Regions from separate parts of the Pantoea sp. SGAir0215 genome, predicted to be linked through region 4. Evidence: predicted binding sites of a transcription regulator. Region 4 holds the regulator's gene; each other region holds the start of a gene.
What was found. Region 4 encodes CRP, which controls carbon source genes, mostly activating them, when cyclic AMP is high. Its sites were predicted from a motif close to ATGTGANNNNNNTCACAT; they were not measured.
Positions count from the first base shown of each region.

Region 1 (7,952 bases), 400 kb from region 4:
GTACCGGGTAATGTCCAGGTGGGCCCGCCAAAAAAGGTGGTCTGTGGCGTAATGACGTGCGTGAGCAGCGCCGACATCGCCATATAGGGTTTTACCGTTGAGGCCGGCGGATACAGGCCCTGCGTGACACGGTTGATCAGCGGTAAATTTTTATCCTGCAGCAGCTTTTTGTACGCCTGATAGCTGATGCCCTTTACGAACGGATTGGGATCGTAGCTGGGGCTGGAAACCATCGCCAGCACTGAGCCGTCATGGGGATCTTCGACCAGCAACGCGGCGCGCTGCCCGACCAGCAGGCTTTCCGCGTACTGTTGCAGATGCAGATCCAGCGTCAGCGTAATGTTCTTTCCCGCCACCGGCGGCACTTCTTTCAGCACCCGGACAATGCGCCCGTGGTTATCCACTTCCACTTCCTGATAGCCGGGTTTGCCGTGCAGCAGGGATTCGTAATAGCCCTCAATCCCCTGCTTACCGATGTTATGGTCGGCAGCATAGTTTTCAGCGATGCCCTCTGCGTTCAGCCGCTTGTAGTCGTTATCGTTGATTTTGGAAACATAGCCGATCACATGCGCGAGATCGGCCCCATAGGGATATTCCCGGTCCTGATAGGTATCGATGCTGACGCCGGTAAAACGGAACTGGTTAACCGAAAAACGCGCCACCTCTTCGTCTGTGAGTTCCTCTTTGAGAATGACGGGCTTATAGCGGCTGGTCTGATGCAGATCGTGCTGAAAGCGCTCAATATCTTCCGGGGTCAGATCAACCAGTGGCGTCAGTTCTTGCAACAGCGCCTTCATGTCCTCCACTTTGTACGGGGTAACCGTGATGTCATACCAGGTCACGTTGCGAACCAGCGGGATCCCGTTGCGATCAAAGATCAGTCCGCGCGTGGGCGCAATGGGGATCATTTTGATGTCGTTCTCGTTCGAGCGCGTCTGATAATAGCTGTGGTCGCGGACCTGCAGGCGATACAGGTTAAAACCCAGGATGCTAAAGCACAGGCAAACCAGTACAAACGCCATAGCGGCACGGCGGACAAACAACTTCTCTTCAGCGTCGAAATCACGGAAATTCATCAGGCAGGTATTTTCTGTATGGCGTGTTGTTATTAATTGTTCGGCTTCATGATAGTGACATCAGCCCGTCGTGCCAGCGCGAAGATGCACAAGCCTGATGAAAAGTGTGTCATTTAGTGAGAATGTTGCGAAATGGAAAACGTGAGAGGATCATCCGGCCGCAGATGCGCAGCCGGATGAAGGGGCCGATCAGCCATCGTGGGGATTAATCACCCAGCAGCACCGACTCCAGCGCGATTTTAATCATGTCATTAAAGGTGGTCTGGCGTTCTGCGGCCGTGGTCTGCTCGTGAGTACGGATATGGTCAGACACGGTACAGATGGTCAGCGCTTTGGCGCCAAATTCAGCGGCTACGCCGTAGATGCCTGCGGCTTCCATTTCCACACCCAGAATGCCGTACTTCTCCATCACGTCGAACATCTGCGGATCGGGCGTATAGAACAGATCGGCCGAGAAGATGTTACCGACGCGCGCCTCGACGCCCAGGTTTTTGGCCGCATCCACCGCGTTGCGCACCATGTCGAAGTCCGCGATAGCGGCAAAGTCATGGTCTTTGAAGCGCATACGGTTCACTTTGGAATCGGTGGATGCCCCCATGCCGATCACGATGTCACGCAGTTTCACATCGGGACGCACCGCACCGCAGGAGCCCACGCGGATGATTTTCTTCACACCGAACTCGGTGATCAGCTCTTTCGCATAGATGGAGCAGGACGGAATGCCCATACCGTGGCCCATAACAGAGATTTTGCGGCCTTTATAGGTGCCGGTGTAACCCAGCATGCCGCGCACGTTGTTGACCTCAACGGCATCGTCCAGAAAGGTTTCTGCGATGTGTTTCGCACGCAGCGGATCGCCCGGCATCAGTACGACGTCAGCGAAATCACCCATTTCTGCGTTAATGTGAGGAGTTGCCATGATTCTCTATCCTTTTTAAAAATTTCGCTGTTTTTACAGCATGTTCTTGCCGTAGTCCATGGGGGACAGGTCAAAATAGTGTGCAATCGTCTGGCCGATATCCGCGAAGGTATCGCGGTAACCCAGCGATCCCGGCTCGACCTTCGGGCCGTAAATTAAGATCGGAATATGCTCGCGCGTATGTTCCGTGCCTTGCCAGGTCGGATCGCAACCGTGGTCGGCGGTGAGGATCAAAATATCATCCTCTTTGACCAGCTCCATCAACTCTGGCAAGCGGCGATCGAACAGCTCCAGCCCGCCTGCATAGCCTGCCACATCGCGACGATGGCCCCAGGTAGAGTCGAAGTCTACGAAGTTGGTAAACACAATCGCCTGATCCGGCGCGGTTTTCATTTCCTGGATGGTGGCATCAAACAGCGCATCCAGTCCGGTGGCTTTGACTTTTTTGGTGATGCCCTGCTCCGCATAGATGTCGGCAATTTTACCTACCGAAATCACATGACCGCCCTTCTCATCCACCAGCTTCTTCAGCATGGTAGGCGATGGTGGCTCCACGGCCAGATCGTGACGGTTACCGGTGCGCTCAAAGCTGCCGGCTTTGTCACCCACGAACGGGCGGGCAATCACGCGGCCAATGTTATAACCGCCTTCCGTCAGCTCCTCGCGCGCAATTTCACACAGTGCATACAGGCGATCTAAGCCGAAGGTTTCTTCATGGCAGGCAATCTGAAACACGGAATCCGCCGAGGTGTAAAAAATCGGCTTGCCCGAAGCCATGTGTTCTTCACCCAACTGGTCGAGAATGACCGTACCGGATGAGTGACAGTTACCGAGATAACCCGGCAACTCGGCCCGCTCAACCAGTTTATCCAGCAGTTCCTGCGGAAAACTGTTCTCTTTATCGCTGAAGTAGCCCCAGTCGAACAGAACAGGCACACCGGCGATTTCCCAGTGGCCTGACGGCGTATCTTTACCGGATGAGCGTTCGCTGGCGTAAGCGTAAGCGCCTTTTATCTCAGCGTCAGGATCCAGTCCCGGCGGGAAACGCCCGGTAGAAAGCTCGGCCGCTTTGCCCAGACCTAACGCGGTCATATTCGGTAAGTGCAGCGGTCCTTTACGGCCCTGATCCGCTTTACCGTTAAAACAGGCTTCTGCGATATGACCTAACGTATCGGAACCTGCATCGCCGAATTTGTCGGCATCTTTGCTGGCGCCGATTCCAAAGGAATCCAGCACCATAATAAAAGCACGTTTCATGCCAGTCTCCTGCGCTAACGCGCGCGACAAGTCAAAAAAAAGCGATCAGATCAGTATACCCGAATCGTCTCCGGTATACAGTCTGTTATCCGCGTTATCCCGCTTCAGTCACACGGCGATAAACCACCGGTGTGGTGGCCGGGGCGCTGTCCCCCAGAGTGATGGCCGCTTTGACAGCGGCGGCGGCCTGCTGCCAGTGCGCTTCGCTGCTGGCATGAATAACCGCCAGCGGGCGTGAAGCGTCCACCCGCTCGCCCAGCGCGATCATGTCGCTTAAGCCCACGCTGTAATCAATGGCGTCGCTGGCGCGCTGACGTCCACCGCCCATCGCAACCACCGCCATGCCTAACGCGCGGGTATCCATCTGCGTGACGTAACCTGCGCCATCGGCATAAACCGCTTTGCTCATCACAGGGGGTGTGAGGTAGCTGTCGTAGCGCTCAACGAAATCGGTTGGGCCACGTTGTGCTGCCACCATGCGGGCAAATACCTCTGCGGCTTTGCCGTTATCCAGCACGGCGAGAAGTTGTTCACGGGCGTCGGTTTCGTTAGCCGCCAGTTTGCCGGAAATCAGCATTTCGCTGCACAGGGCCAGCGTCACGTCCAGCAGGCGCGGATTGCGCTGCTCACCCGTCAGGAAGCGCACGGCTTCGCGCACTTCCAGGGCATTGCCCGCCGAAGAAGCCAGGACCTGATTCATATCTGTTAGCAGCGCCGTGGTACGGCAGCCCGCGCCATTCGCCACGCCCACAATGGCCTGCGCCAGACTCTCAGAGGCTTCCCAGGTCGGCATAAAGGCGCCGGAGCCGACTTTGACATCCATCACCAGCGCATCCAGGCCTTCGGCCAGTTTTTTCGCCAGGATCGAAGCGGTAATCAGCGGAATGGAATCCACGGTGGCGGTGATATCGCGGGTCGCGTAAAAACGTTTATCCGCCGGTGCCAGCGAGTTAGTTTGCCCGATGATGGCCACACCAACCTGTTTGATGGTCTGGCGGAAATGGTCATCGCTGGGGAAAATGTCAAAACCGGGAATCGCCTCCAGCTTATCCAGCGTACCGCCGGTATGGCCCAGTCCGCGTCCGGAGATCATCGGGATATAGCCGCCACAGGCCGCCACCATGGGTCCGAGCATCAGCGAGGTCACATCGCCCACGCCGCCCGTGGAGTGCTTGTCGACCACCGGCCCGTTCAGATTCAGTGAAGCCCAGTTCAGGACGGTGCCGGAATCCCGCATCGCCATGGTCAGCGCAACGCGCTCCGGCAGTGACATATCGTGGAAATAGATGGTCATTGCCAGTGCGGCAATTTGCCCTTCGGACACGCTGTTATCGCGCACCCCGTTGATGAAGAAACGAATTTCGTCTTCAGTCAGCGCCTGGCCGTCACGTTTTTTTCGAATGATTTCTTGTGCGAGGTACAATGTCGCCCCCTTACGTCAGGGAAAGAGGAGAAGAGGCGGCCGTGAGCCGCCCGGATGAATCAGTAACCCGACTTGCTGGTGTCGCTGCTGTGCCCAAGCGTGTTGAGCAGATTTGCCAGCAGGCTGGAGGCACCAAAACGGAAATGGCGGGCATCGGCCCAGTCGGCACCCAGCGTGTCATCCGCCAGCTGCAGATAGACAGCGGCATCTTCAGCGGTGCGAACGCCGCCTGCCGGTTTGAAGCCAACCTGCGCTTTCACACCTTTGTCGCGAATGACGCTCATCATGATCTGCGCCACTTCCGGCGTGGCGTTGACCGGCACTTTACCGGTTGAGGTTTTGATGAAGTCAGCCCCGGCATCAATCGCAATTTCAGAGGCCTGACGAATCAGCGCTTCCTGCTTCAGTTCGCCGGTTTCGATAATAACCTTCAGTAAAACGCCGGCTTCCGCACAGGCGGTTTTGCAGGCCTTGACCAGATCAAAGCCGACCTGCGCATTGCCTGCCATCAGCGCGCGATAAGGGAAAACCACATCCACTTCATCAGCGCCGTAAGCGATGGCGGCACGGGTTTCGGCCAGCGCAATCTCAATATCGTCATTGCCATGAGGGAAGTTGGTTACGGTGGCAATGCGCACGTCAGGCGTGCCCTGCTCACGCAGCGTTTTACGCGCCACGGGAATGAAACGCGGATAAATACAGATGGCAGCGGTGTTACCCACCGGAGATTTCGCCTGATGACAGAGCGCGATCACTTTCTCGTCGGTGTCATCCTCGTTCAGCGTGGTTAAATCCATCAGTTTCAGGGCGCGCAGGGCCTGCTGTTTAATATCGGTCATGGTGATCTCCAGAACATCGGGTAAACGTTCGCCCACCCTTGAATGTGATAATATTAACAATGATAACGGCCATTTTGTGTGCACAAAATCACATAAAAGTATGAAACGGCTGCAAACACTCAGCGAAAATTTAGATTATATGCAAGGTATGGCGCAAGGAAGCCAGTATAATTCAGCCACAGGGATGTTACTATTATAACATTTCACCAAAACACGATGTGACGGCGGGGATTATGCAAGCGAAAACAGCGCATGACTGTTGTGCCATAACGCGTCGGCGATTTCGGCGGGCGGCTCGTCACGCAGTTCACACAACACCTGCCAGACTAAAACGGCGCGCTCGGGTCGGTTTGGCTGGCCCTGGTAGCCGTTCAGCGGCATATCAGGCGCATCGGTTTCCAGCAGCAGCGACGAGAGCGGTAAACGGGCAATCGTCTGCCGGGTTTTACTGGCGCGGGGATATGTAATCGTGCCGCCTACGCCAATCGCATAGCCGAGCTTAATAAACGCCTGCGCCTGCTGCAGGCTACCGGCAAAACCATGTACGACGCCGCGCCGTGGCACAGCCTGCCGACGCAGATGCAGTGCCAGCTGATCGTGCGTGCGGCGCGAATGCAGGATCACCGGCAGATCGTAACGTTTCGCCAGCTTCAGTTGCGCATCCAGGAAAAAGGTTTGCTTATCAAACTGCGGATCGTCCCGATACAGATCCAGGCCGATCTCACCGAGGGCCACCAGCTTTGGGGGCCGCTGTTGTAACAGGCTTTCAAGCTGAGCGAGGTGCTGCTCATCGTGCTGCTCCGTCACAATCGGATGCAGGCCGAGTGCGGCATATAACGCGCGGTGCTGCCGGGCTAACTGGCAAACAAGGTCAAAGCGCCCTGCCTCGACCGATGGCACAATAATTTTTTCTACGCCCGCGTCCGCAGCCTGGCGCAGACTGACGTCGGCCGCGTCCACAAACGGCGGAAAATCAAAGTGACAGTGGGTATCAACGAACCTCATGTCAGCGGACCCTCGCCATAAGTGCCATCGTTGCCGGTCAGCGGGATGACCGGAGCGATATCCCCCGGCTCATTTGCCACCGGCGCAGAAGGGACCACAATATCCAGCCCTGTGTGGGGCTCGGCATCGCTCAGCCATTGCCCCAGCGTGGCAATAAAGTAGCGACCACAGCGGCGCCCCAGATGGTAATCCTGATTCAACGCGGCAATACGACTGCCCAGTGCGTTACTGGCTAACACGCGCGGCGGGAAGATTTCGATGATACGTAAATCACCCGGCGGCTTTTCAATAAACTGCTGGGTTTCGCGATAGGTCTGCTCGTGATGGTGCAGAATCTTGATCATCGGCTGCAGCGCCCCGCCGCTGAACCAGCGTTCCATACGGGTCACCCAACGGGGCACATCGAACATCTGCGACGGCACGGTACGGATGACCACAATGGTATCGGCCCCGCGTTTTGCCGCTTCGCGCACGGGAATCGCATCGCTGACGCCGCCATCCAGATAGCTTATGCCCTCCAGATCCACGCCCAAACGGTAAAAGCCCGGAATGGCGCTGGAAGCCTTAATAATATCCAGCCAGTTACTGGCTGTGGGGGCAAAGTAACTGGGGGCATAATCATCACTGCGACAGGCGCACATGTAAAATTGCCGCCCCGAAGCAAACAAGGTTTCTGCGCTGGTCATGGCCAGTGGAAATTCGCTGCGGGTGATATCAATTAACCAGTCGAGATCGATAAGATTACCGCCGCGCAGGAAACGCACGGGGTCAAAGAACAGCTTACTGGTGGTATAGCGGGTAATCACCCGACGTGCATAGCCCGGCTGGCCGCAGATATAAGCGGAAAGGTTCTGCGCACCAGCAGAAGAGCCTAACAGCAACTGAAAGGGATTGAATTTTGCCCGCTGGAACTCATCCAGAACGCCTGCTGTGAAAATGCCGCGCTGGCCGCCGCCCTCGCACACTAAGGCAATTTTGTTGGCTTTAAACGGTGTGAGTGCAAGGGGTTCAATGGCCCCGAGCGTCACGGGAATACGTATACCCAATGTACCGACCTCAGAGTGGGATCCCGAAATACGAATGAAGAGAATGCAGGGAGTTAATTGTGGGTCGATACTAGCACGGAGAACCAGCCAGAGTGTCCATTAATTGTGCTATTAGCGTTGCGCTTTTTAACACTTCGTTGCGAATATGAAGCATCCTTTGCTTCACACTACCTTTCGCGACAAATAACTGGTCTCCGTTTAACGCTGACTATGCCAGCGTTAACCTGTCTGGGTCATCGCTATAGCTTTTTACGGCCAGTAAACAAGCTGATGAGGAACAGAATAATACCCACCACGAACACGACTTTCGCTGCCCATGCTGCGGTACCGGCCAGGCCACCAAAACCTAATGCAGCGGCGATCAGTGCAATCACCAGAAAAATAATG
Region 1 covers NZ_CP028031.1:4,341,062-4,349,013, forward strand. The annotation lists gene mrdA (penicillin-binding protein 2) at 1-1,076, opposite strand, end outside; gene deoD (purine-nucleoside phosphorylase) at 1,282-1,995, opposite strand; gene deoB (phosphopentomutase) at 2,029-3,252, opposite strand; gene deoA (thymidine phosphorylase) at 3,347-4,675, opposite strand; gene deoC (deoxyribose-phosphate aldolase) at 4,735-5,514, opposite strand; gene C1N64_RS20330 (TatD family hydrolase) at 5,746-6,519, opposite strand; gene C1N64_RS20335 (patatin-like phospholipase family protein) at 6,516-7,565, opposite strand; gene C1N64_RS20340 (DUF1328 domain-containing protein) at 7,805-7,952, opposite strand, start outside.
Region 1: a site for CRP is predicted at 5,591-5,608, ahead of deoC (deoxyribose-phosphate aldolase). Genes of this name have one in related genera too.

Region 2 (7,952 bases), 1.8 Mb from region 4:
CGCGGCGCACCACCAGCCCCAGCACGGGTGTTTGCACCCGCCCCACCGACAATACGCCATCGTAACCGGCATTACGGCCCATTAACGTCCAGGCGCGGGTCATGTTGATGCCATACAGCCAGTCCGCCCGGGCGCGAGCCAGGGCGGAAACACACAGGGGGATAAACTCACGGTTTTCACGCAGGCGACTGACTGCGCGTTCGACCGCCTGAGGATTGAGATCGTTGATCAGGCAGCGCTGCACCTTACTGCGTTTCTCGGCGGGCAGTTGCAGGTAATCCAGCACTTCGTCCACTAACAGTTGCCCTTCCCGATCCGGGTCACCGGCGTGAACCACTTCGTCCGCCTGCGCCAGCAACCCCTCAACCACTTTAAGCTGCTTAGCGACAGAGGGCCGCGGCTGCAGGCGCCACTTTTCAGGAATAATGGGCAGATCGGCCAGTGACCAGCGTGCATAACGGCCGTCATAAGCATCGGGCTGCGCCTGCTCAAGTAAATGCCCTACGCACCAGGTGACGACCTGATCATTGCCACAGGCAATGAATCCTTCACCGCGGCGGTGCGGTTTAGGTAACACATCGGCAATGGCCCGTCCGAGGCTGGGTTTCTCTGCTATAAACAAACGCATTAAATCGGGTAATCCTTAACGTCAGCGAACAACAATGATGGCAGCGCCTGCCCCGTGCACGACGACAGTGCAGGATCACGGCCTGGCGCCATCGGATGCAGGCAGCCGGTTTCCCCGGACACAGCACGCGGCGCTGCCAGTGAAGACAGCGCTATAGTAGCCTGGCGGCACGCTGCTGATAAGCGTGCCGGATTTGCGAGGAAACGCTTCGCTCATTACGTGCGCAGTTTACCGCGCATCGCGTGGTTCAGACAGGTTCAGAAATAGCGGACAAAGGGTGCCGTGTCGGGATGAACCACGGTGGTGCTGGACTTAAGCTGCGGCGTGCCCAGATAGAGGAAGCCCACAATCGCGTCCTGCTCACGGCAGCCGAACGCCTCACGCACCTGCGGATCGTCGGTCCAGACGCCGCTCCGCCAGATGCCATTAAAGCCCTGGGCGACAGCAGCCATCTGCATCGCCATCACGGCACAGCTGGCAGAGGCGATTTGTTCCCAGCGCGGCACCTTGTGATTGATCTCGCAGTGCGCCACGACGGTGATGATCATGGGCGCACGGAACGGCGCCTGACTGGCTTTATTGATGGCTTTCTCATCCATCTGGTTGTCCCGCGCCGCTTTTTCCAGTAGCTGACTCAGGCGATCGCGGCCTTCATTTTCAACAATAATAAATCGCCAGGGTTGCAGGCCGCCGTGATCGGGTGCGCGCATGCCCGCGCGCAGGATGTTATCCAGCGCTTCACCGCTGGGGGCCGGTTCCGCCAGACGCGAGGCCGAACGACGATTAACCAGTAATTCTAGTGCGTCCATGTTTTTCTCCTGACAGTAAAAGCACGGGTAATCCTGGCACAAGTGGATTTTTTGTAACAGTCCAGGGTGATTTCCTGCTGACTTTTGTTTCGCTGCTCTTTAGGATGAGGTCGTTAACGGAGACCTGGCCCGCCTGGTGGCTATTTCCGGCTATATCAAAATGGAGAATGTGATGCGCACACTGTGGCGAATAATTGCGGGTCTGTTCCGCTGGACCTGGCGAGTGTTGAATTTTATCAGGGAATGTATTCTCAACCTGTTTCTGGTTTTCTTAATTATTGTCTGTGTGGGGATCTGGCTTCAGATCAGCGGCTCAGGCAGCCGTTCCTCCGCCCCGGTACAGCAAGGTGCGCTAAAAGTGGATTTGACCGGTGTGCTGGTCGACAAACCCTCCGTCAGCAACCGTCTGAGCAAAATTGGTCGTCAGTTATTAGGCACCAGTAGCGATCGTCTGCAGGAAAACTCCCTGTTTGATGTAATGGATGCTATTCGTCAGGCCAAAGGTGACAGCAATATTAAAGGTCTGGTTTTAGACCTGCGTGATTTTGCTGGCGGCGATCAGCCTTCTCTGCAATACGTAGGTAAAGCGTTACGCGAGTTCCGCGACAGCGGTAAGCCTGTTTACGCCTTAGGCGACAGCTATAGCCAGGCGCAGTACTACCTTGCCAGCTATGCGACGAAAATCTATCTGTCGCCACAGGGCACCGTTGATTTGCACGGCTTTGCCACCAACGGTCTCTACTACAAAACGTTGCTCGACAAGCTGAAAGTCAATTCACACGTTTTCCGCGTGGGCACCTATAAATCAGCCGTTGAGCCCTTCCTGCGTGACGATATGTCGCCAGCGGCGCGTGACGCAGATAGCCGCTGGATTGGCCAGCTCTGGCAAAATTACCTGAATACCGTGTCTGCTAACCGCCAGATTACGCCTGAGCAGCTGTTCCCTGGCGCTGCCGCTATTATCGCAGGTCTGCAGGCTGTTAAGGGCGATACCGGAAAATATGCGCTGGATAACAAACTGGTCGATGTGCTGGGCTCACGCGCTGACGCGGACCAGGCGCTTATCCAGGCATTTGGCTTCGATAAGCAAAACAACGATTACCGTAACGTCAGCATTTATGATTACAACGTTAAACAGGATGCCAGCCAGCAAAAAGGCAACATTGCCGTGATTCTTGCCAGCGGTGCCATCATTGATGGTGATGAAACACCGGGTAATGTGGGCGGCGATACGACAGCGGCGCAGATTCGCGATGCCCGACTGGATCCCAAAATCAAGGCCATTATTTTGCGGGTGAACAGCCCGGGCGGCAGCGTTACGGCGTCCGAAGCGATTCGTTCGGAACTGGCCGCAGCGAAAGCGGCAGGCAAACCGATTGTGGTCTCCATGGGCGGTATGGCAGCCTCTGGTGGCTACTGGATCTCGACGCCAGCCAGCTACATTATTGCCAGCCCCAGCACGCTGACCGGCTCTATCGGCATCTTTGGCGTGATTAACACGCTGGAGAACAGCCTGGCCTCGATTGGTGTGCATACCGATGGCGTCGCGACCTCACCCCTGGCAGACGTCGCAAGCACTAAAGCACTGCCTGAGGAAGTGCAGCAACTGATGCAGTTGACCATTGAAAACGGCTACCACAACTTCGTGGGACTGGTGGCGACATCGCGCCATAAAACACCGGAACAGATCGATGCCATCGCGCAGGGGCACGTCTGGACGGGCAGCGATGCCAAAGCCAATGGTCTGGTCGATGCGCTGGGCGATTTTGACGATGCGGTGAAAAAAGCGGCTGAGCTGGCGAAGGTTTCCCAGCCAGAGCTTGACTGGTATCAGGAAGATCCCGGCTTCCTTGACGTGATGCTGAATCAGATGAACGCGTCTGTTCAGGCCGTGCTGCCTGACACGATGAAAGCCTGGCTGCCTGCGCCCATGTACGATGTGATGAGCGCGATGAAGAATCAGCCCGGCCTGTTTGACCATCTGAACGATCCGCAAAACCGCTATGCCTTCTGCCTGAACTGCGGCGAAGTGCGATAAACCTCTCAGCCCGACTGCTTGTCGGGCTGCTTTTCCCTGCTGTTCCCCTTATACTGCCCGTTTTACGGCAAGTCTGAGTTTACCTATGCAAAAGAAAAATATTTACGTTGCCTACACGGGCGGTACCATCGGTATGCAACGTTCTGCTCAAGGTTATATTCCGGTTTCTGGTCATCTGCAGCAGGAACTGGCGAAGATGCCTGAGTTCCATCGCCCGGAAATGCCTGACTTCACGATTCATGAGTATCAGCCTCTGATTGACTCTTCTGACATGACCCCGCAGGACTGGCAGTCGATCGCCGAAGATATCCGGCTGAACTATGATCGCTATGATGGTTTTGTCATTCTGCACGGCACGGATACCATGGCATTTACCGCCTCTGCCCTGTCGTTTATGCTCGAAAATCTGGCTAAGCCGGTCATCGTTACGGGCTCACAGATTCCGTTAGCCGAACTGCGTTCCGATGGCCAACAAAACCTGCTTAATTCCCTTTACGTCGCTGCGAATTATCCCATCAACGAGGTGACGCTGTTTTTCAACAACACACTCTATCGCGGTAACCGTACCACTAAAGCGCACGCGGACGGTTTCAACGCCTTTGCGTCCCCCAACCTGTCAGCCTTGCTGGAAGCCGGGATTCATATCCGTCGTCTTAATACGCCGCCTGCACCTCAGGGCAAAGGCGAGCTGATTGTTCATACCATTACCCCGCAACCTATTGGCGTGGTGACAATTTATCCGGGCATCTCTGCAGATGTCGTGCGTAACTTTTTACGTCAGCCGGTTAAGGCGCTGATTTTACGCTCGTACGGTGTCGGTAACGCGCCGCAAAACGCCGAGTTTCTGTCTGAACTTCAGCAGGCCAGCGAACGCGGCATTGTGGTCGTCAACCTGACCCAGTGTATTTCTGGCAAGGTCAATATGGGTGGCTACGCCACCGGGAATGCTCTGGAGCACGCTGGCGTCATCAGCGGCTTTGATCTGACGGTTGAAGCGGCGCTGACGAAACTTCACTATCTGTTGAGCCAGGATCTGTCCAGCGATCAGATCCGCGCCAAAATGCAGCAGAACCTGCGTGGCGAACTGACAGACGACTAAGATGGAGTCAACGGCAATGAAACGGGCATTAATCATTATCGACATCCAGAACGACTTCTGCCCCGGCGGCCCAATGGCCGTCAAAGAAGGCGATCATACGGTCGAGGTTGCTAACCGCTACGCCCGTGCTTTTCATGAGAATGGTGAGTGCGTGGTAGCCCTGCAGGACTGGCATCCAGCCGATCACGGTAGTTTTGCTTCCGTATCCGGCGAACCTGTCTATACCCTCGGTGAACTCAACGGCCTGCCACAGATCTGGTGGCCGGATCATGGCGTGCAGCATTCTGCGGGGGCTGATTTTCATCCCGGACTTAATCGCAGCCTGTTCGACGCGGTTTTCCATAAAGGGCAAGATCAGGACGTAGACAGCTACAGCGCCTTTTTTGACAACGGACACCGACGCAAGACAGAACTGGACAATTGGTTACGCGCACGCGATATCACGCATCTGGTCATGCTGGGCCTGGCGACGGATTACTGCGTGAAGTACAGCGTGCTGGATGCACTTGAACTGGGTTATCAGGTCGAGGTCGTGGCGGCAGGCTGCCGTGGCGTTAATCTCAACCCAGAAGACAGCGACATTGCGCTGGCGCAGATGGCGGCTCAGGGCGCCGTCATTATCTGAAAAAGGGCTGGCGTATAGCCAGCCCTTTTTGCTCTTCCATACGATGCCCGCCTGCGCGTGGCTGACTGGCGACTTACCGCGCTATTAATGCAGATGAATGCGCGTGACGTCCGGTTCGATACCAAACTCTTCTTTTAACTGCTTTTTCGATTTGGTCACCATTTCGCCATTTTTGCCGATGGTCATATGCTGTGGTGCATCATTATTGCGCGCCTGCCACATCATAACCAACTGCAGGCTGTTATCACGCTGTTGCTGCGTCAGCGCCACTCCATCCGGCCATTTTCCGGTTTCAACGGCCGTCATCAGGCGTTCATAAATTTCGGGTGTCATAGCATCAAGCATGGCTTCAAGTTGCTGTTTCATTGTTAGCCCTTAATCTCGTCGCCTTGTGGACTGGTGAAGTTCAGCGAGGCTGAGTTCACACAGTAACGCTCACCGGTCGGCTGCGGCCCATCAGGGAAAACATGGCCGAGATGAGAATCACAGTTGCCGCAACGGATTTCAATACGCTGCATACCGTGCGAGTTATCTTCCAGATAACGAATAGCCTCATCGCTGACGGGCTCATAAAAACTCGGCCAGCCACAGCCTGAATCGTATTTCGTCTCTGAAAGAAACAAGGGCGCGTTGCACACCAGGCAGTGATAAATCCCTTCCTGCTTGTTATGCAGCAGCGCACCGCTGTACGGCGGCTCCGTGCCACGCTGTTGCGTGACATAGCGCTGCATCTCAGTTAACTGGGCGATTTTTGCGTCGGGTGCGGTTTCTTTAGGCATTTGAGCAATTCCGGGATGTCATTCTGAAAAAATCGACTAGTATTCTAACAAATGATCAACATTAGTCGGGTCTTTTTTTGTGCTCTGCCCTTCGGTCCGTATCTTACAAGGTGGATTTGTGATTTTGATCACCTTTTCTCTGGCATATCCCTATATATTCGGCGAAGGTTTCAACAGAGCACGATGTTCGCGGAAGCGCGCAAGCGGTTGCGCGTCAAATAATTCCTGTTCGGTGGATTGACCTGTCGCAACAATTGACACGATTCCGCTTGACGCCTAGTAAGGTTTTTGTAATTTTACAGCCAACCTTTTATTCACTAACAACTAGCTGGTGGAATATATGACTATCAAAGTAGGTATCAACGGTTTTGGCCGTATCGGTCGCATCGTTTTCCGTGCTGCTCAACAGCGCTCTGACATCGAAATCGTTGCTATCAACGACCTGCTGGACGCTGACTACATGGCGTACATGCTGAAGTACGACTCTACTCACGGCCGTTTTGACGGCACCGTTGAAGTACAGGACGGCGCTCTGGTTGTTAACGGTAAGAAAATCCGTGTTACCGCTGAGAAAGATCCGGCTAACCTGAAGTGGGGCGAAGTGGGCGTTGACGTCGTTGCTGAAGCAACCGGTATCTTCCTGACCGACGAAACCGCACGTAAGCACATCACTGCTGGCGCGAAAAAAGTGGTTCTGACCGGTCCATCTAAAGATGACACCCCAATGTTTGTTCGTGGTGCTAACTTCGACAAATACCAGGGCCAGGACATCGTTTCTAACGCCTCTTGTACCACTAACTGCCTGGCCCCGCTGGCAAAAGTCATCAACGATAAATTTGGTATCGTTGAAGGCCTGATGACCACCGTACACGCCACTACCGCAACGCAGAAAACCGTTGATGGCCCGTCTCACAAAGACTGGCGCGGTGGTCGTGGTGCATCACAGAACATCATCCCGTCTTCTACCGGCGCCGCTAAAGCGGTAGGTAAAGTGTTGCCAGAACTGAACGGCAAACTGACCGGTATGGCATTCCGCGTACCTACGCCTAACGTTTCTGTTGTTGACCTGACCGTTCGTCTGGAAAAAGCTGCGTCTTACAAAGAAATTTGTGCCGCTATCAAAGCCGCGGCTGAAGGCGAGATGAAAGACGTGCTGGGCTACGTTGAAGATGACGTTGTTTCTACCGACTTCAACGGCGAAGTCCTGACCTCAGTATTCGATGCCAAAGCCGGTATCGCGCTGAATGACAACTTTGTTAAACTGGTTTCCTGGTACGATAACGAAACCGGTTATTCAAACAAAGTTCTCGACCTGATTGCGCTGGTTGCTGCTAAATAAGGCAGCCAGACACGAGACAATAAGGGTGACTTCGGTCACCCTTTTTTTGATCCCTTCACTATGGAGTCAGGCATGCAAGACAAACTCTTTTCCCTTCCCGTGGTTAAACAAATCACGCCTTATCTGTCGCAACGTCAGGTGGGTGAACTCCCGGTTATCATTGTCAGCCATCCGCGTGTACGGGCGGCCGTAACCTTACAGGGCGCGCATCTGATTGCCTGGCAACCGAGCGGTGAGAAGCCCGTCATCTGGCTGAGCGATAAGAGCCCTTTCCTGCCTGGTAAGGCGATTCGCGGCGGTGTACCGATTTGCTGGCCCTGGTTTGGACCGGCAGGAGAGCCTGCCCATGGCTTTGCCCGAAATCAGTCATGGACGCTCTCTGCGCATGATGAAAACGAAGACGGCGTGCTGCTGACATTTGTGCTGGAAAGTACCCCACAAACGCTGAAGCTGTGGCCGCATGACTTTACCCTTATCGCCCGCTTCCGTCTGGGCCAGCATTGCGAAATTGAGCTGGAAGCCTACGGTGATTATGAATCGACAGCCGCGCTACACAGCTATTTTAACGTGGCGGACAGTGCGAGCGTTGAGGTCACCGGACTGGGTGAACATTACATCGACAAGGTCAAAGATAA
Region 2 covers NZ_CP028031.1:2,958,438-2,966,389, forward strand. The annotation lists gene C1N64_RS13850 (DNA topoisomerase III) at 1-628, opposite strand, end outside; gene C1N64_RS13855 (NAD(P)H nitroreductase) at 886-1,437, opposite strand; gene sppA (signal peptide peptidase SppA) at 1,610-3,475, shown strand; gene ansA (asparaginase) at 3,561-4,574, shown strand; gene pncA (bifunctional nicotinamidase/pyrazinamidase) at 4,591-5,199, shown strand; gene C1N64_RS13875 (YeaC family protein) at 5,284-5,565, opposite strand; gene msrB (peptide-methionine (R)-S-oxide reductase MsrB) at 5,568-5,978, opposite strand; gene gapA (glyceraldehyde-3-phosphate dehydrogenase) at 6,319-7,317, shown strand; gene C1N64_RS13890 (D-hexose-6-phosphate mutarotase) at 7,390-7,952, shown strand, end outside.
Region 2: a site for CRP is predicted at 6,095-6,112, ahead of msrB (peptide-methionine (R)-S-oxide reductase MsrB). Genes of this name have one in related genera too.

Region 3 (7,952 bases), 650 kb from region 4:
ATGCGCTTCGTAAGCAGCAAATCATTCATAACTGCTATTCGTGGTTAAAAACCGATTTCGCCAACGAAGCGCGTGAGATCCACTATCGCTATATCAAGCCACGTATTCTGGTTGAGCAGTATATTGGTGACGGTAAAAGCGCGCCGGTTGATTACAAGTTTCATATGTTCAATAAGCGCGATGGCAATTTTGAGTATGTTCTTCAGGTCATCTACAACCGCTGTCAGCCTCAGCTTTCGATGAATTTTTACGTTAATAACCTCTCCGAGGCTTACCATAAAATTCGCGATACCGGCCTGGATGTTTCCCCGATCATGCCCTCACTGGAGCGGGCACTAGCCCTGAGCAAAACGCTGGCCAGTGACTTTGACTACGTGCGAGTCGACTGGTATATCCACGACCAGCACATCTATTTTGGTGAACTGACGTTTACGCCTGGCGCAGGCATGGTAACCGGACTGGATCGTGGCTTAGACAAGATGATGGGTGAAATGTGGATTCAGGAACGTCGCGGAACGCAGAGACCGGACGTTGACGTACAGGATGTCGCCATTCCTGTCATGTTGAAGAAAATTTGACTTTACACAGCAATATAAAAAACCCCGCTTTGCGGGGTTTTTTATTGGTCATTCAGGGCATTGGCCAGTTCGCAGGCGCACGGCTCATCATGTCAATGAACACTTCTTTAGAGACGCTCAAAAAATGGTGCACGTTTTCCATGCTTAGCGTGATGCCCATTAAACCGGTCACAAACCAGCACGACAGACCAACGCCCACGCCGCCACAGAGAAAGGCCATGACATGATGGCTGTCCTGGCGAAGGCGGGTTTTCAGTGTACTGGCGAAAAACATCATTACAGCGCTCAGCAATTCCCAGCGCATAACAAGAAAACTGGTGGTTAGGGTAGCCATCAATTTTGACCTCAAAATCGGAAAGGACGCCTGACTGTCTGCGAACATCACGTCGGCGGAAAAGTCTGTCAGGTGGGGCTCTTTCGTCGGCAACAAACGTCATAATGTGATGTGGGTCACATTATATCATCTGGTTCTCAATTTTTGTACAGAATTTGTTTGATTTGTCAGCGCAGTGTCAAGCCAGCGGAAGGGTAAAAAAGAGGGGATAAAGCCGTGCGCCCGATCGGGCGCACGCGGGCTGTTAATTAAGCGGACAACATTCACCCGTTGTACGCTGCGTAAAGCTGCTCATCGTTTCCCCACAGTCAAAGCTCAGCAGGCGTGGACGCTGAACCGCCTGGCGACGCATATAGTGACGATACGCCGTAGGCGTCTGGGAAAACTGGCGGCGAAAAACCCGTGAGAAGGTCTGCTGCGAATCGTAGCCATACTGCATCGCAATATCGAATACCGGACGCTGCGTCTGACGCAGGGCTTCTGCGGCCAGCGTCAGCCGGCGTTCGCGGATATAACCACCCAACGTCTGTTTCGTTACGCTACGGAACATACGTTGCAGGTGCCATTTCGAATAACCGGACTTCGCGGCCACCTCATCGATTGACAGGCTTTTATCCAGGTTCTGGTCAATCCAGTGGGTCAGTGAATGAATGATCTCTTCTTGTATCATGGCCTCATCCTTCTGGTGAATGTCCCCGTCACCGTGCATGCCGCAGTTTGTGAGGCTGATAATCAGCCTGCAGGGGGCGTGACGTCGTCAGGGCGGGTGTTGTTCTGATGGGAAAGGAGTATAATTCCTCAAGTTAACTTGAGGTAAAGTGCCAGATGAAAAAAGATCGCAATTATCCAAAACCGGTGCTGACACCGGGGGAAGTCGCGCGGCGAAGCGGCGTGGCCGTATCAGCGCTGCATTTTTATGAAAGCAAAGGGCTGATTTCCAGCACGCGCAATCCCGGCAATCAGCGGCGCTACAGCCGTGATGTCCTGCGCCGTGTGGCGATCATTAAAATCGCCCAGCGCATCGGCATTCCGCTCGCCAGCGTCAGCGACAGTCTGGAAAACATGCCTGCGGATAAACGCATGTCTGCGCAGGACTGGGGCAATCTGACGCAGCACTGGCGGGATGAACTGGATAAGCGCATCGAAACCCTGACGCGCCTGCGTAACGACCTGGATGGCTGCATTGGCTGCGGCTGTTTATCCATGCGTGACTGTCCGCTCCGTAACCCCGGTGATCGGCTGGGACAGCAGGGATCAGGTGCGGTCCTGCTGGATCCCGAGCAGGATGGTTCTCTGCACAAGGTAAAGTGACGTCTATACTGTCTGCATATTCATTCGCAGGGAATCATGATGATTACTGTTCACCATCTGGAACAATCTCGTTCGCACCGCGTGCTGTGGATGCTGGAAGAGCTGGAAGTGCCTTATCAGGTTAAACGTTACCAGCGTGAAGCCTCCATGCTGGCACCGGAAGCACTGAAAAAAGTGCATCCCTTAGGCAAATCGCCGGTTATCACAGATGGCAATCGGGTGGTGGCGGAGTCCGGGGCCATACTGGAATACCTCGAAGAAAAGTACGACAGCGAGAAGCGATTACAGCTTACCGACGAAGAGGCGCGCCTCCAGGCGCGTTACTGGTTACATTACGCTGAAGGTTCCCTGATGCCGCTGCTGGTCATGAAGTTGGTGTTTGGCCGGCTGGGCAGCGCGCCCGTGCCCTGGTTGCTGCGTCCCGTGGGTGCCGCGCTGGGGAAAGGCGTACAAAAAGCCTGGCTGGACAAACAGCTCCACGTCCACAGGCAAATGATCGAAGATCATCTCTCGGCCAATCCCTGGTTTGCCGGTCAACGATTCAGCATCGCCGATGTGCAAATGAGCTTTCCTGTTCTGGCGCTGAGCCAGCGCGCCGGCTTGCACAATGCGCCCGCCACGCAAAAATGGTTAACCACCGTTCAGCAGCGCGCCGCATGGCAACGGGCCATTCAGCAGGGCGGTGAACTCACTCTGCCGGGCTGAGGCGATGCGCTCTGATGACGCCGTCCGGCGTCATCTCTCTTCCACCAACATCCTCTTTCATCGACCGGTCACGCTGCCTGCAAGAATGTTACTGGCAGGTTTCCAGCACGTTCCTGATGTTACTAACCTGATCTTTATACGCAGTAATTCCCTCTGAACGGTTGAAAAGCGGCGGTTAAAGACCGGATAATCTGCCCCCTTCAGTCTGGTGGTGCTTGTTACACCCGTTCTGCGTGGCGAAGTAAACGTTTGCCTTTTGTCGGTTGCCCGTGGGTAAAGACATATTCAGGGAATGCAGAACGGTGACCGCGTGAATTACACAATAAAAATTTTTGAGGCTTAACTATGTCAATTGAATCACGCCCGACCAGTGGAAGACTGGATGCCTGGTTCGCCATTTCGGCCCGTGGCAGCAGCGTGCGACAGGAAATCCTGGCCGGGCTGACGACCTTTCTTGCCATGGTCTATTCGGTGATCGTGGTCCCCGGTATGCTGGGTAAAGCGGGGTTCTCTCCTACGGCGGTGTTTGTTGCCACCTGCCTGGTGGCAAGCTTCGGGTCAATCCTGATAGGGCTGTGGGCCAATTTACCCATGGCGATTGGCTGTGCAATCTCGTTGACGGCCTTTACAGCGTTCAGTCTTGTACTGGGTCAGCACATCAGCGTGCCGGTCGCGCTTGGCGCTGTGTTCCTCATGGGGCTGCTGTTTACGCTGATTTCCACCACCGGGATTCGGGCCTGGATCTTACGTAATTTGCCCATGGGCGTCGCACACGGTACGGGCATCGGGATTGGCCTGTTTTTACTGCTGATTGCCGCTGACAACGTGGGGCTGGTGGTCAGAAACCCTGGCTCAGGTTTACCGGTGGCGTTGGGGCACTTTACCTCCTTCCCCGTCCTCATGTCTTTGCTGGGGCTGGCGGCGATTTTTGGTCTGGAGAAGCGCCGGGTGCCTGGCGGTATTTTGCTGACGGTCATCGTGATCTCTGCTCTCGGCCTGGCCTTCGATCCCGCCGTCCGCTGGCAAGGGCTGTTTGCGCTGCCGAGCCTGCGTGATGCGCAGGGGACATCGCTGTTTTTCAGCCTCGACATTATGGGCGCGTTGCAGCCTGCCGTCTTGCCCACCGTACTGGCGTTAGTGATGACGGCGGTATTTGATGCGACCGGCACGATTCGCGCCGTGGCCGGGCAGGCCAATTTACTCGATAAAGACGGGCAGATTATTAACGGCGGACGGGCACTGACCACGGATTCGCTGAGCAGCCTGTTTGCCGGACTGGTGGGCGCGTCGCCTGCCGCGGTATATATTGAATCGGCGGCCGGTACGGCGGCAGGCGGTAAAACCGGCCTGACGGCAATCGTCGTGGGTCTGCTGTTTCTGGTGATTCTGTTTATGTCTCCGCTGGCTTATTTGGTACCAACTTATGCGACGGCACCCGCCCTGATGTATGTCGGCCTGCTGATGCTGAGCAACGTCGCTAAAATCGACTTCGCCGACTTTGTCGATGCGATGTCGGGCCTGCTCACCGCAGTCATTATTGTCCTGACCTGTAACATTGTTACCGGCATCATGATCGGTTTTGCCACCCTGGTAGTTGGCCGACTGTTTGCCGGTGAATGGCGTAAGTTAAATATTGGCACGGTCGTGATTGCCGTTGCGCTGGTGGCTTTTTATGCCGGAGGCTGGGCGATCTGACTGTCTGACCGGACGTGCAGCCGTGCGTCCGGAATTTTCCGCTTTTTCCTCACCGAAGCACACGTAGCTTTTTCCGCGCTTGCCAGTTTGTTTTACACTTTATCTTCACGTTGATTCAAAGATAACAACCCGCCTAAGGAAAGCATGGAAATCTTTTTTACTATTTTGATCATGACGCTGGTGGTGTCGCTCTCTGGGGTCGCCGCGCGTATCTTGCCTTTTCAAATCCCGCTGCCGCTGGTGCAAATTGCCGTTGGTGCGCTGCTGGCCTGGCCCACGTTTGGGCTGCATGTGGATTTTGACCCGGAATTATTCCTCGTCCTGTTTATTCCGCCGCTGCTCTTTGCCGACGGCTGGAAAACACCGGTCAGCGAGTTTCTGCACTATGGACGGGAAATCCTTGGCCTGGCGCTGGTACTGGTGTTGATCACCGTCGTCGGTATCGGCTACCTGATTTACTGGACCGTGCCGGGCATTCCGCTTATCCCTGCGTTTGCGCTGGCCGCCGTGCTCTCACCCACCGATGCCGTGGCCCTTTCTGGTATCGTCGGTGAAGGCCGCATTCCTAAGAAAATCATGGCGATTCTGCAGGGCGAAGCCTTGATGAACGATGCCTCTGGCCTGGTTTCACTGAAGTTCGCCGTCGCGGTCGCGATGGGCACCATGGTATTTAGCTGGGGCGGTGCCAGCGTAGAGTTCCTCAAGGTGGCGCTGGGCGGCCTGGTGGCTGGGGTTGCGGTCTGCTGGCTTTACGGGAAGTCGCTACGTGTGCTGAACCGCTGGAGCGGCAGTGATGACGCAGCCACACAAATTGTTCTGCTGTTACTGCTGCCTTTCGCCTCTTATCTGATTGCTGAGCACCTCGGCGTATCCGGGATCTTAGCCGCCGTCGCGGCCGGGATGACGATTACGCGCTCTGGCATTATTCGTCAGGCACCGCTGACGATGCGCCTGCGCGCCAACAGCGTCTGGCATATGCTGGAATTTGTGTTTAACGGCATGGTGTTCCTGATGCTGGGTCTGCAACTGCCCTCTATCCTGCAAAAATCCATCGCCGAGGCCAATGCGGATCCCAATGTGGATATCTGGATGATTTTTGCCGATATCGTGCTGGTCTATGCGGCGTTAATGGTGGTGCGCTTCGGCTGGTTGTGGATTATGCAGCGCTTCAGTAAACGGTTGCTGAAAAACAAGCCGTTAGTGTTCTCCTCGTACTCACTGCGTGAACTGTTAATCGCCTCCTTTGCGGGCGTGCGCGGTGCGATTACGCTGGCCGGTGTGCTGTCGATCCCGCTGTTTCTGAGCAACGGCAATCCTTTCCCGGCCCGTTACGAACTGGTGTTTATCGCGACCGGGGTGATTCTGTTCTCCCTGCTGGTCGGCGTCATTATCCTGCCCATCCTGCTGCGCGGCGTCGAAACACTGGATAAAAATGCGCATCGCCATGAAATACAGCATGCGAAGGCGGTAATGGCGGGGGCGGCGATTGAGAGTCTGCAAAAAATGGAAGCCAGGCTCGAAAAAGAAACCGATGAAAACATCGATCCAGAGCTGCTAAAAGAGGTAAGCCTGCGCGTGACCGGGAATCTGCGCCGTCGCGCCGAGGGCAAAAATGACCTTGAACATGCCCTGTTTGCCGAAAATCTGGAGCGCCGTTTCCGTCTGACCGCGCTCCGTGCCGAGCGCGCGGAGGTCTATCACCTGCGTGCCACCAAGGCGATTTCGAACGAGACCATGCAAAAATTGCTGCACGATCTGGATCTGCTGGAAGCGCTATTAATCGAGAAAGAGGCGTAACTCGCCGCCGCTTTCGGGCCCAGCCTGCTTCGCCGTGCGGCGGTGAGCAGGCGGGGGCATCAGACAGACAGGCGGGGTGCATCATCGGGCCAGTGGGCCCGGCAACAGGCGATCCACGCCTGCGCACTGCGCGACAGATAACTTCCTTCCCGCCAAATCAGCCCCAGATGCCACTGAAGTTCAGACGCCAGCGGCAGCCACAGTAACGACTGCTTATCTAAACGCTGACAAATGGGTTCCGGCAGAATGGCCAGGCCCATCTCTGCCTGAACCATGGCGGCCAGAAAATCCCACTGCCCGCTTCGGACGGCAATCGTGGGCGTTATTCCCTGACGCTGAAACGCCTGCATCAACTGCCGGTTCAGTGAAAATTCTTCGTTAAAGATAAGCAGCGGATGCGCCGCCAGCTCAGAGAGTGAAAGCCGGGTGCGACGTAGCCAGGGCGCCTTACGCGGCAGCAACACACAGAGCGGATGGCGCATAAGGGATAAGGTGGCGAGGGGCAGTTCGGGATCGACCGGGAGCGCCGTCAGGGCGATATCCAGTGTTCCGGTCAGCACGGCTTCCTGCACCGTCAGCCCGCCAAATTCAGCAATGTTGAGTTCCAGGCCCGGATAGCGGCGGCGAAACGCGGAGACGGAACCGGCAATCTGCATGCCCACCATTGGGGGAATACCGAGGCGCAACTGGCCGGTTTTCAGATCGTTAATATCGCCTATCTCTGCCTCAAGCTGATGAAACTCTTGCAGAATCGCCAGACCGCGTTGGTAGACCGCCTGACCGCTGTCCGTCAGATGCAGGCGGCGACCATCACGCAGGAGTAAGGCACAGCCCAGTTCCTCTTCTAACTGGCGCACCATTTTGCTGATTGTCGGCTGCGTCACGAACAACGCCTGTGCAGCCCGGGTAAAGCTTTGTTGGCGGACGACCTCGGTAAAGTAACGCAGGGCGCGAACGTCCATAACTATTCCCTTTTGGCATGATTTGGATAATTTTAATTCATTTCTTTCACCCCATACAGCAAATCTATACTGGACGCATTCATTCCAGAGGGGAAAGACAAATGGCACTGGCCTTGCGTCGCCTGAACGTCAGCCACATAAACCGGCTGAGCGTGCCGGTACAACTGGCGCTCTACATCTCGCTGTTTATCGCCAGCGAACAGTTGGTGAACTGGCTGCACTTGCCGCTGCCAGCCAACGTGGTAGGCATGCTCCTGCTGCTGTTGCTTATCGCGCTGCGTATTTTACCCCTGCGCTGGGTAAAGGCCGGGGCAAGCTGGTTGCTGGCAGAGATGCTACTGTTTTTTATCCCGGCGGTGGTTGCGGTCATCAACTACGCGGACCTGCTGCAGGTGGACGGCTGGCGAATTTTTCTGGTGATTGCGGTCAGTACCACGCTGGTGCTGGCGGCAACGGCGCTGGTTGTGGACCGGCTTTATCGGTTTGAAGTGGCGCGCGCGGCGCGTAAGAAGAACAACGATGCCTGATTTGCCGATCAGCCTCCTGTGCGCGGCCGCCACGTTAGTGATC
Region 3 covers NZ_CP028031.1:907,712-915,663, forward strand. The annotation lists gene C1N64_RS04335 (ATP-grasp fold amidoligase family protein) at 1-578, shown strand, start outside; gene C1N64_RS04340 (YjcB family protein) at 631-912, opposite strand; gene soxS (superoxide response transcriptional regulator SoxS) at 1,157-1,582, opposite strand; gene soxR (redox-sensitive transcriptional activator SoxR) at 1,738-2,223, shown strand; gene C1N64_RS04355 (glutathione S-transferase family protein) at 2,263-2,928, shown strand; gene C1N64_RS04360 (NCS2 family permease) at 3,274-4,623, shown strand; gene C1N64_RS04365 (Na+/H+ antiporter) at 4,768-6,420, shown strand; gene C1N64_RS04370 (LysR family transcriptional regulator) at 6,480-7,382, opposite strand; gene C1N64_RS04375 (CidA/LrgA family protein) at 7,484-7,909, shown strand; gene C1N64_RS04380 (LrgB family protein) at 7,902-7,952, shown strand, end outside.
Region 3: a site for CRP is predicted at 1,017-1,034, ahead of C1N64_RS04340 (YjcB family protein). Genes of this name have one in related genera too.

Region 4 (7,952 bases):
AACGGCAGCCAGGATGCCACTGTTCAGGAAAGTGAAGGTGTTACCCATACTGTCGATGGGAATCTGGAAATCTTTCGCGATATCACCCATTACCATACCGGTGACAATCACCAGGGCACCGGTGAGCGCATAGGAAAGAAAGCTAATCCAGGTAAGGCCGATACGATTACGATTTGTCATGTTCTGAACCTGTTGGGAAGCGGGAGCGCTGAAGCGGCAGAAATTGTAAACGGAACCGTGATCTTAATAAACTAAGAGTGAAAACTGTTGTCATTCATTTCATCAATACTGTGATTTTAGTCACGAAGCGGAAGCAATCTTTTTCAGGCGTTTTTGGGTGCGTTTAGCGTAAATATAGGTAAAACGCTGGCTCTTGTATTACATGCTCTTTACAATCAATATCGTTTTTGAGCTAGCTCTCCAAAGTAAGGAATTACTCATGTTTAAACGTACTTTGACAGCGGCAGTTGCCCTGTTAGCGCTCTCTTCTGTTTCTGCCTCAGCTTTAGCGGCCAAAGGTGATACGCATGTCCTGCTGACCACTTCTGCCGGTAACATCGAACTCGAACTGAATAATCAAAAAGCACCGATCTCCGTTAAAAACTTCGTTGATTACGTTAACAGTGGTTTTTACAACAACACGATTTTTCACCGCGTTATCCCGGGTTTTATGATTCAGGGCGGTGGCTTTACCAATGAAATGCAGCAAAAACAAACCAATGCGCCGATCAAAAATGAAGCGGATAATGGTCTGCGCAACCTGCGCGGCACCATCTCCATGGCGCGCACCTCCGACAAAGACAGCGCCACCAGCCAGTTCTTTCTGAACGTCGCTGACAACGCCTTTCTGGATCATGGTCAGCGCGATTTTGGCTACGCCGTCTTTGGTAAGATCGTGAAGGGCCAGGACGTCGTGGACAAAATCTCTCAGGTGCCAACCAAAGATGTCGGGCCTTACCAGAATGTTCCCGTCAAGCCGGTGGTCATTTTGTCGGCAAAAGTCCTGCCCTGATTGTCTTGATTGCCATCCCGTTTCCGGCAAAGGGAAAATTTGCTCTTATACTTAGGGCAAACCTGAGCAGGAGGCGGTATGGCAAATACACTTACAGACAAACAGAAGGCAGCGCTCTGGCGACAGCGGCGGAATGCCAGCTATCGGGCAAGCTGTCGGCTTGAAGGCTTTACCCTGACGGAACCGGAGGTTAAGGGTGAAGAGGCGGAAGCCCGTCTGGCCTCTTTAAGGAGGCAATATGGCTGCTAATACTGCCGTCACGCAGGATCCCTACCTGTGGCAAAACGACACGGTCCTCAAAAACCGTCTCGATATTCATGATGAGGCGCAGTTACGAAAAGCGGAACTGAGCTTTAGCGCCGCCCGGCTTGCCACGCTTGAACTGGGCCCACCCAAAATCGGCCTGCCTTACCTGTGTCACATTCACCGTACGCTGTTTCAGGATGTCTACAGTTGGGCTGGCGAACTCCGCACGCTGGACATCTGGCGCGACGAAACCCCTTTTTGTCACTTCGAATATATCGAAAAAGAGGGTAATGCACTCATGGCCGCGCTAGAAGAAGAGAACGGCCTGGCCGATCTGCCTTTAGCTGAGTTTGCGAAACGCGTTGCCTGGTATTATTGCGAAATCAATATGCTTCATCCTTTTCGCGAAGGTAACGGCCGGGCGCAGCGTATTTTCTTTGAGCAACTGGCCCTGCATGCAGGTTACCTGCTGGAATGGGAAAAACTGAATCCGGAAGAGTGGGTCAGCGCCAGTCAGGCCGGTTCGGCAGGGGATTTACAACCGCTGGAAGACGTCTTTGCCAGCATCGTCAGCGAAGCGCACCCTGTCTGAACCCCGTTCCCGCCAGGGAGGCGAGCGCGTCTCCCTGCGCCTGATAGTCTGTTTTCCTCACATCACACTCACGTCACACCGCATGATAAGATACGGCTCTGGTCCTCATTCCGGATGCCGGGCCTTGTACGTATCCTTCTGATCTGCCTGAAATCATAACCATGCTGCTGCTTATTGATAATTACGATTCTTTCACCTGGAACCTGTACCAGTATTTTTGCCAACTGGGCGCGAACGTTCAGGTGGTAAGAAATGATGCCATCACTCTGGATGAAATGACGGCGTTGCCGTTAACCCACCTGGTGATTTCACCCGGCCCCTGTACGCCCGATCAGAGCGGGATCTCATTACAGGCCATTCGCCACTTCGCCGGTCGCCTGCCGGTGCTGGGCGTTTGTCTGGGGCATCAGGCCATCGCCCAGGTGTTTGGTGCGCAGGTCGTGCGTGCGCGCGAAGTCATGCACGGTAAGACGTCTGCTGTTCAGCATAACGGCTGTGGTGTATTTCGCGGTCTGAATCAACCGCTGACCGTAACGCGTTATCACTCGCTGATTGTGAAAGCCGATACGCTGCCTGATGAATTTGACGTCACCGCATGGAGTTTACGTGACGGTCAGCCCGACGAAATTATGGGCATCCGTCATAAAACGCTGGCACTGGAAGGCGTGCAGTTTCATCCTGAAAGTATCCTCAGCGAACAGGGACATCAACTGCTCGCTAATTTCCTGCAACAGTAAAGTTGTGTTTGCCTTTAAGTGATTTTTTATGCATATTTCATGATTATTATTTCATCACGAATCAACTCATCAGTTTGCGAGGTTGTCAATGGCAGCGGAAAACATTGCGGTAACACGGGAAACGTTCGATCAGGTTATTTTGCCTGTTTATGCACCTGCGCAGTTTGTACCGGTAAAAGGCAAAGGAAGCCGGGTGTGGGATCAGCAGGGTAAAGAGTATATCGACTTCTCGGGTGGGATTGCCGTCACCGCGCTGGGCCATTGTCACCCGGCGCTGATTGAAACCCTGAAGAAACAGGGCGAAACCCTGTGGCACACCAGCAATGTGTTCACCAATGAACCGGCTTTGCGCCTGGCCAGCAAACTGATTAACGCCACCTTCGCGGACAGAGTGTTTTTTGCCAACTCCGGCGCAGAAGCCAACGAGGCCGCGTTTAAGCTGGCGCGTTATTATGCCTGTAAACGTCATAGCCCGTTTAAAAGCAAAATTATTGCCTTCCATAATGCCTTTCATGGCCGGACGCTGTTTACGGTCACGGTAGGCGGCCAGCCAAAATATTCCGACGGTTTTGGCCCGAAACCCGCTGACATTGTGCATGTGCCATTCAACGATTTGGCGGCAGTGAAAGCCGTTATCGACGACCACACCTGTGCGATTGTCGTTGAGCCCATTCAGGGTGAAGGTGGCGTCATGCCGGCCACGCCAGAATTTATGCAGGGGCTGCGTGAGCTCTGCGATAAACATCAGGCGTTGCTGGTGCTGGATGAAGTTCAGAGCGGTATGGGGCGCAGCGGTAAGCTGTTTGCTTATGAGCACTACGGCGTCACGCCAGACATTCTGACTTCGGCGAAAGCGCTGGGCGGTGGTTTTCCTGTCAGCGCGATGCTGACCACCGAGGAGGTGGCGTCAACGATGGCTCCTGGCGTACATGGCACCACCTATGGTGGCAATCCGCTGGCCTGTGCGATTGCTGAAACCGCGCTGGATCTGATCAATACGCCAGACGTGCTGAACGGCGTGGAATCCCGTCGCCAGCAGTTTGTCGAGGCACTCAAGGCGATTGATGCCCGTTACGATCTGTTTAGCGATATTCGCGGCAAAGGCTTACTGGTAGGCGCGGCCCTGAAGCCGCAACATGCCGGAAAATCACGCGATATCCTAAATGCCGCCGCGGCTGAAGGCGTTATGGTGCTGGTGGCTGGTACGGATGTGATGCGTTTTGCCCCTTCACTGATTATTGAACCCGCCGATATTGAAGAAGGCATGGCGCGCTTTGCCAAAGCGGTCGGGAAAGTCCTGGCTGCCTGAGTTATTTTCGACCCAGACTACGAATCAGCCAGCGACCATGATGCGGTCGCTGGTTCCACGCCAGCGATGAGATCGTGTGCATCACCTTAAGATGATCCAGAATGCGCCTGATGTGCTGCTCCAGTACTGTGACCGGTCCCTCGTTGATATCTTCAATTCCCTGTAACAGATCGGTTTGCGAACTTTCGCCGTCATATTCAAGCCGCTGCTGGCAACGCTGCAGCGCAATTTCACACCATTGCAGATAGTGCTCCGCCAGCGTAGGCGGCAGCATGGTATGTTCGCGTGCCAGAATCGTCATGGCGTTGATGTGCTCAACGATAAACTGGCTGTGCGTGACCCATAAACGCATATCCTGTAAATAGCGTGCGTTAAACCCCGGCTCCTGCATCGCCTGATTTAGTGAGTTAAAGACTGCATTGTGGGCCTGATTAACGTTAACGCGCTGATAGGCGAGTACCTCGGGAGACTGTTCCGGACCAAGCAACATGCGTAACGCGTCCTGGAAAGCCTCAAGCACATCATGTGCGTTTTGTCGTAGCAGGGCACTTTGCCATTGCGGCCAAAGCCATAACGTTCCGCCAAACGCAATCAGGCAGCCCATCAGGGTATCCAGCAGGCGCGGCAGTAAGAATTGTGCGCCGTTAAGTGACAGAAGTTGCAGGGTATATACTGCGGTGACCGTGAATCCCACCATCGACCAGCCGTAAAACTGGCGGGTAAAGCGATAGCTGATAAAGGTAATCACCAGCATGATGCTCAACACCAGCGGTTCAGGGACATCCAGCCGCAGCGAGGCTGCCGCAATCACCAGCCCGGCAAAGGTGCCCAGCGCACGGTGCTGAATACGCACCCGTGTGGCGCTGTAGTTACTCTGGCTGACAAACATAATGGTCATCAGAATCCAGTAGGGTTTGGGAATCGAAAAGAACAGCGCCAGCCCGCTACCCAGCATCAGCATCACAGAAAAACGTCCGGCCGTGCGCAGGGCAGATGAGCGCAGCGAGAGATAGCTTCTGAGTGCGGGCAGAAGCGGTAAACGGCGCTGGCGATCCGCCATCAAATCACGCTGATAAAGGGGCTTTTGTGTACGCAGTACCCGTGCGATGCGGCTGAAGTGATAAAGGCAAAAATTTCCTACCGGATTGTCCGGGTGCTGACGGGCGATTTTTTCCAGTGCCCCCAGCTGCTTGTCCATATCAAAGCGACTGGACAGTTGGTGGTACAGGATGTTGTCTGCCAGCTCACGTAAACGGGCGGAAATGGTTTTCGCATTCCAGCGAATCACGGCCTCTGCATGGCTTTGTTCTACCAGTTTTTGCACTTCTTCTGGCTGATGCAGGCTGACAGAAATGTGTTCCTGTAAATCCAGTGCGACCTGAAAAGCGCGGGTCAGTCGCTTATGACTGTGATCGCGGCTGGCGGACAGCATATGCATCTGCTGATAACAGGTGTTGATGAGGTCGATTGCTTTTTGCTGCCGCGCCAGCAACGGTGGTAGCGCCTTCTCCGGATCGGTAAGTTGCGTCAGCAAGGTGTACTTGGCGTCACAATAGTTCGCCAGTTCGCGGTAAATCAGACTCAGGCTTTCACGCATTGGCTGCTCTTTCCACAGCCAAAACCAGAACCAGTTAAACAGGCCATACCACAGCGTACCGCCGATGTAGAGCAGGGGCGGTACGTAAATGGGCATGCGGCCAATCAGGCTGGTGGTAAATATCGCTGCGATCAGTGTGGCAGGGAGTAACCGTGCGTGCAGTGGGCTGATTTCACCTGTCACGCCCAGCAGCAAAGGCAGGGCGAAAAGAATAAGCGGTAAGGGCACGTCTTTAAACAGAAGCCACTGCATCAGTAAGCTACCCAGGGCAAACAGGCTGCCGCCGACAATCAGGCGTTTAAAGAAACGTTTGTGGGGCGTATCCAGACCGGCAATATTGCAGCAGGCAGGCACCAATGAGAATAGCAATCCTTTTTGCAGATCGCCAAACAGCCAGCCGAGCGCGACGGGGAGACACAACACCAGTGTCTGGCGCAGGGCATAGTTAACTTCAGGGTGATAAATTATTCTTCGCCACATCGGCTCAACGCAAATAATTCACGGCATAACGTTGCCATTATGCCGTGAAGAATAAAGCTTAGCGCGTGCCGTAAACAACAATTGTTTTGCCGTGTGCGGAGATCAGATTCTGGTCTTCCAGCATCTTCAAAATACGTCCCACGGTTTCACGTGAACATCCCACGATTTGGCCAATTTCCTGACGCGTAATTTTGATTTGCATGCCGTCAGGATGCGTCATGGCATCCGGCTGTTTCGCCAGGTTGAGCAACGTCTGCGCAATGCGACCGGTGACATCAAGGAACGCGAGGTTGCCCACTTTTTCCGATGTGACCTGCAGACGGCGCGCCATTTGCGAGGAGAGGCGCATGAGGATGTCCGGATTCACCTGAATCAGCTGACGGAATTTTTTGTAGGAAATCTCTGCCACTTCGCACGCGGTTTTCGCACGTACCCAGGCGCTGCGCTCCTGACCTTCTTCGAACAGGCCAAGCTCACCAATAAAGTCGCCCTGATTCAGATAGGACAGAATCATCTCCTTGCCTTCTTCATCCTTAATCAGTACCGCAACGGAACCTTTAACGATGTAGTAAAGCGTTTCCGCCTTTTCACCTTGATGAATGAGCGTACTTTTGGATGGATACTTGTGAATATGGCAATGGGACAGGAACCATTCAAGTGTAGGGTCTGTTTGCGGTTTGCCGAGAACCATTCGCTATTATCCTCTGTTGTAATCGTGCCCAAAATACAGGGCTCTGTTTCCCTGCCAGGCGATGTAAGCGTTAAGCGTCTTTCCATTCAGGAAATTATTCGGGCTGCATTCGGCGCAGTGCGCATCATTCTTCCCGGCTTCGTCTTCGGATGACGAAAAATATTTTCAGCTCTGTTTGTAGCACAGCTTACGTCGACTGTCTTGTGTTGTCTCGCTTCAGCAAGATGGCGTTTTCTCTGGATTGCTGTTTCCCAGGCAAAAGCGTACGCTGAGCCAAAACAGGGTATTCTGAGGTCAAAATTATGCAGGCACGCGTCAAATGGGTTGAAGGGTTAACATTCCTGGGGGAATCATCGTCCGGCCATCAGGTACTGATGGATGGCAATTCTGGCGATAAAGCGCCGAGCCCTATGGAGATGGTGCTGATGGCGGCAGGGGGATGCAGCGCCATTGACGTTGTGTCAATTTTGCAAAAAGGCCGCAACGATGTGGTTGATTGCGAAGTGAAACTATCGTCTGAACGTCGGGAAGAAGCCCCCCGCATCTTTACCCATATCAATCTGCATTTTATCGTCAGCGGCAACGCACTTTCGGATAAAGCCGTGGCACGCGCTGTCGATCTGTCCGCGGAAAAATATTGCTCTGTCGCCATCATGTTAGGCAAAGGCGTCAACATTACCCACAGCTACGAAGTGATTGCGCTGTAATCTCACAGAGGCCAGGCTGGCCTCTGTGGTTATTCAATCCGTTTCCCTTCCATGAGCCGTTTTACTAACGGCGCCATAATTAACTCCATCGCCAGTCCCATTTTGCCGCCGGGTACCACCAACGTGTTGATATTGGAAATAAACGATCCCTGCAGCATGGCCAGCAGATAGGGAAAATCAATGTCTTCCAGCCCCTGAAAGTGGATAACCACAAAGCTTTCATCCAGCGAAGGGATGGTGCGCGCGGCAAAGGGATTAGAGGTATCCACCGTGGGGACGCGCTGAAAGTTAATATGGGTTCGTGAAAACTGCGGCGTAATGAAATTGATGTAATCTTCCATGGAACGCACTACCGAATCCATCACCGCTTCGCGTGAATGGCCACGCTCGCTGGTATCGCGCACCAGTTTCTGAATCCACTCCAGGTTGACGATGGGCACGACGCCGACCAGCAAATCGACTTTTTCCGCCACATTGTGTTGTGCAGTCACCACGCCGCCGTGCAAGCCTTCATAAAACAGCACATCCGTATCCGGAGGTAACGGTTGCCAGGGCGTGAAGGTGCCGGGAACCTGGTTCCA
Region 4 covers NZ_CP028031.1:254,950-262,901, reverse strand. The annotation lists gene tsgA (MFS transporter TsgA) at 1-180, opposite strand, end outside; gene ppiA (peptidylprolyl isomerase A) at 440-1,012, shown strand; gene C1N64_RS01415 (YhfG family protein) at 1,091-1,261, shown strand; gene C1N64_RS01410 (putative adenosine monophosphate-protein transferase Fic) at 1,251-1,850, shown strand; gene C1N64_RS01405 (aminodeoxychorismate synthase component II) at 2,012-2,587, shown strand; gene C1N64_RS01400 (bifunctional acetylornithine/succinyldiaminopimelate transaminase) at 2,676-3,896, shown strand; gene C1N64_RS01395 (YccS/YhfK family putative transporter) at 3,898-5,973, opposite strand; gene crp (cAMP-activated global transcriptional regulator CRP) at 6,032-6,664, opposite strand; gene C1N64_RS01385 (OsmC family protein) at 6,967-7,371, shown strand; gene C1N64_RS01380 (phosphoribulokinase) at 7,401-7,952, opposite strand, start outside.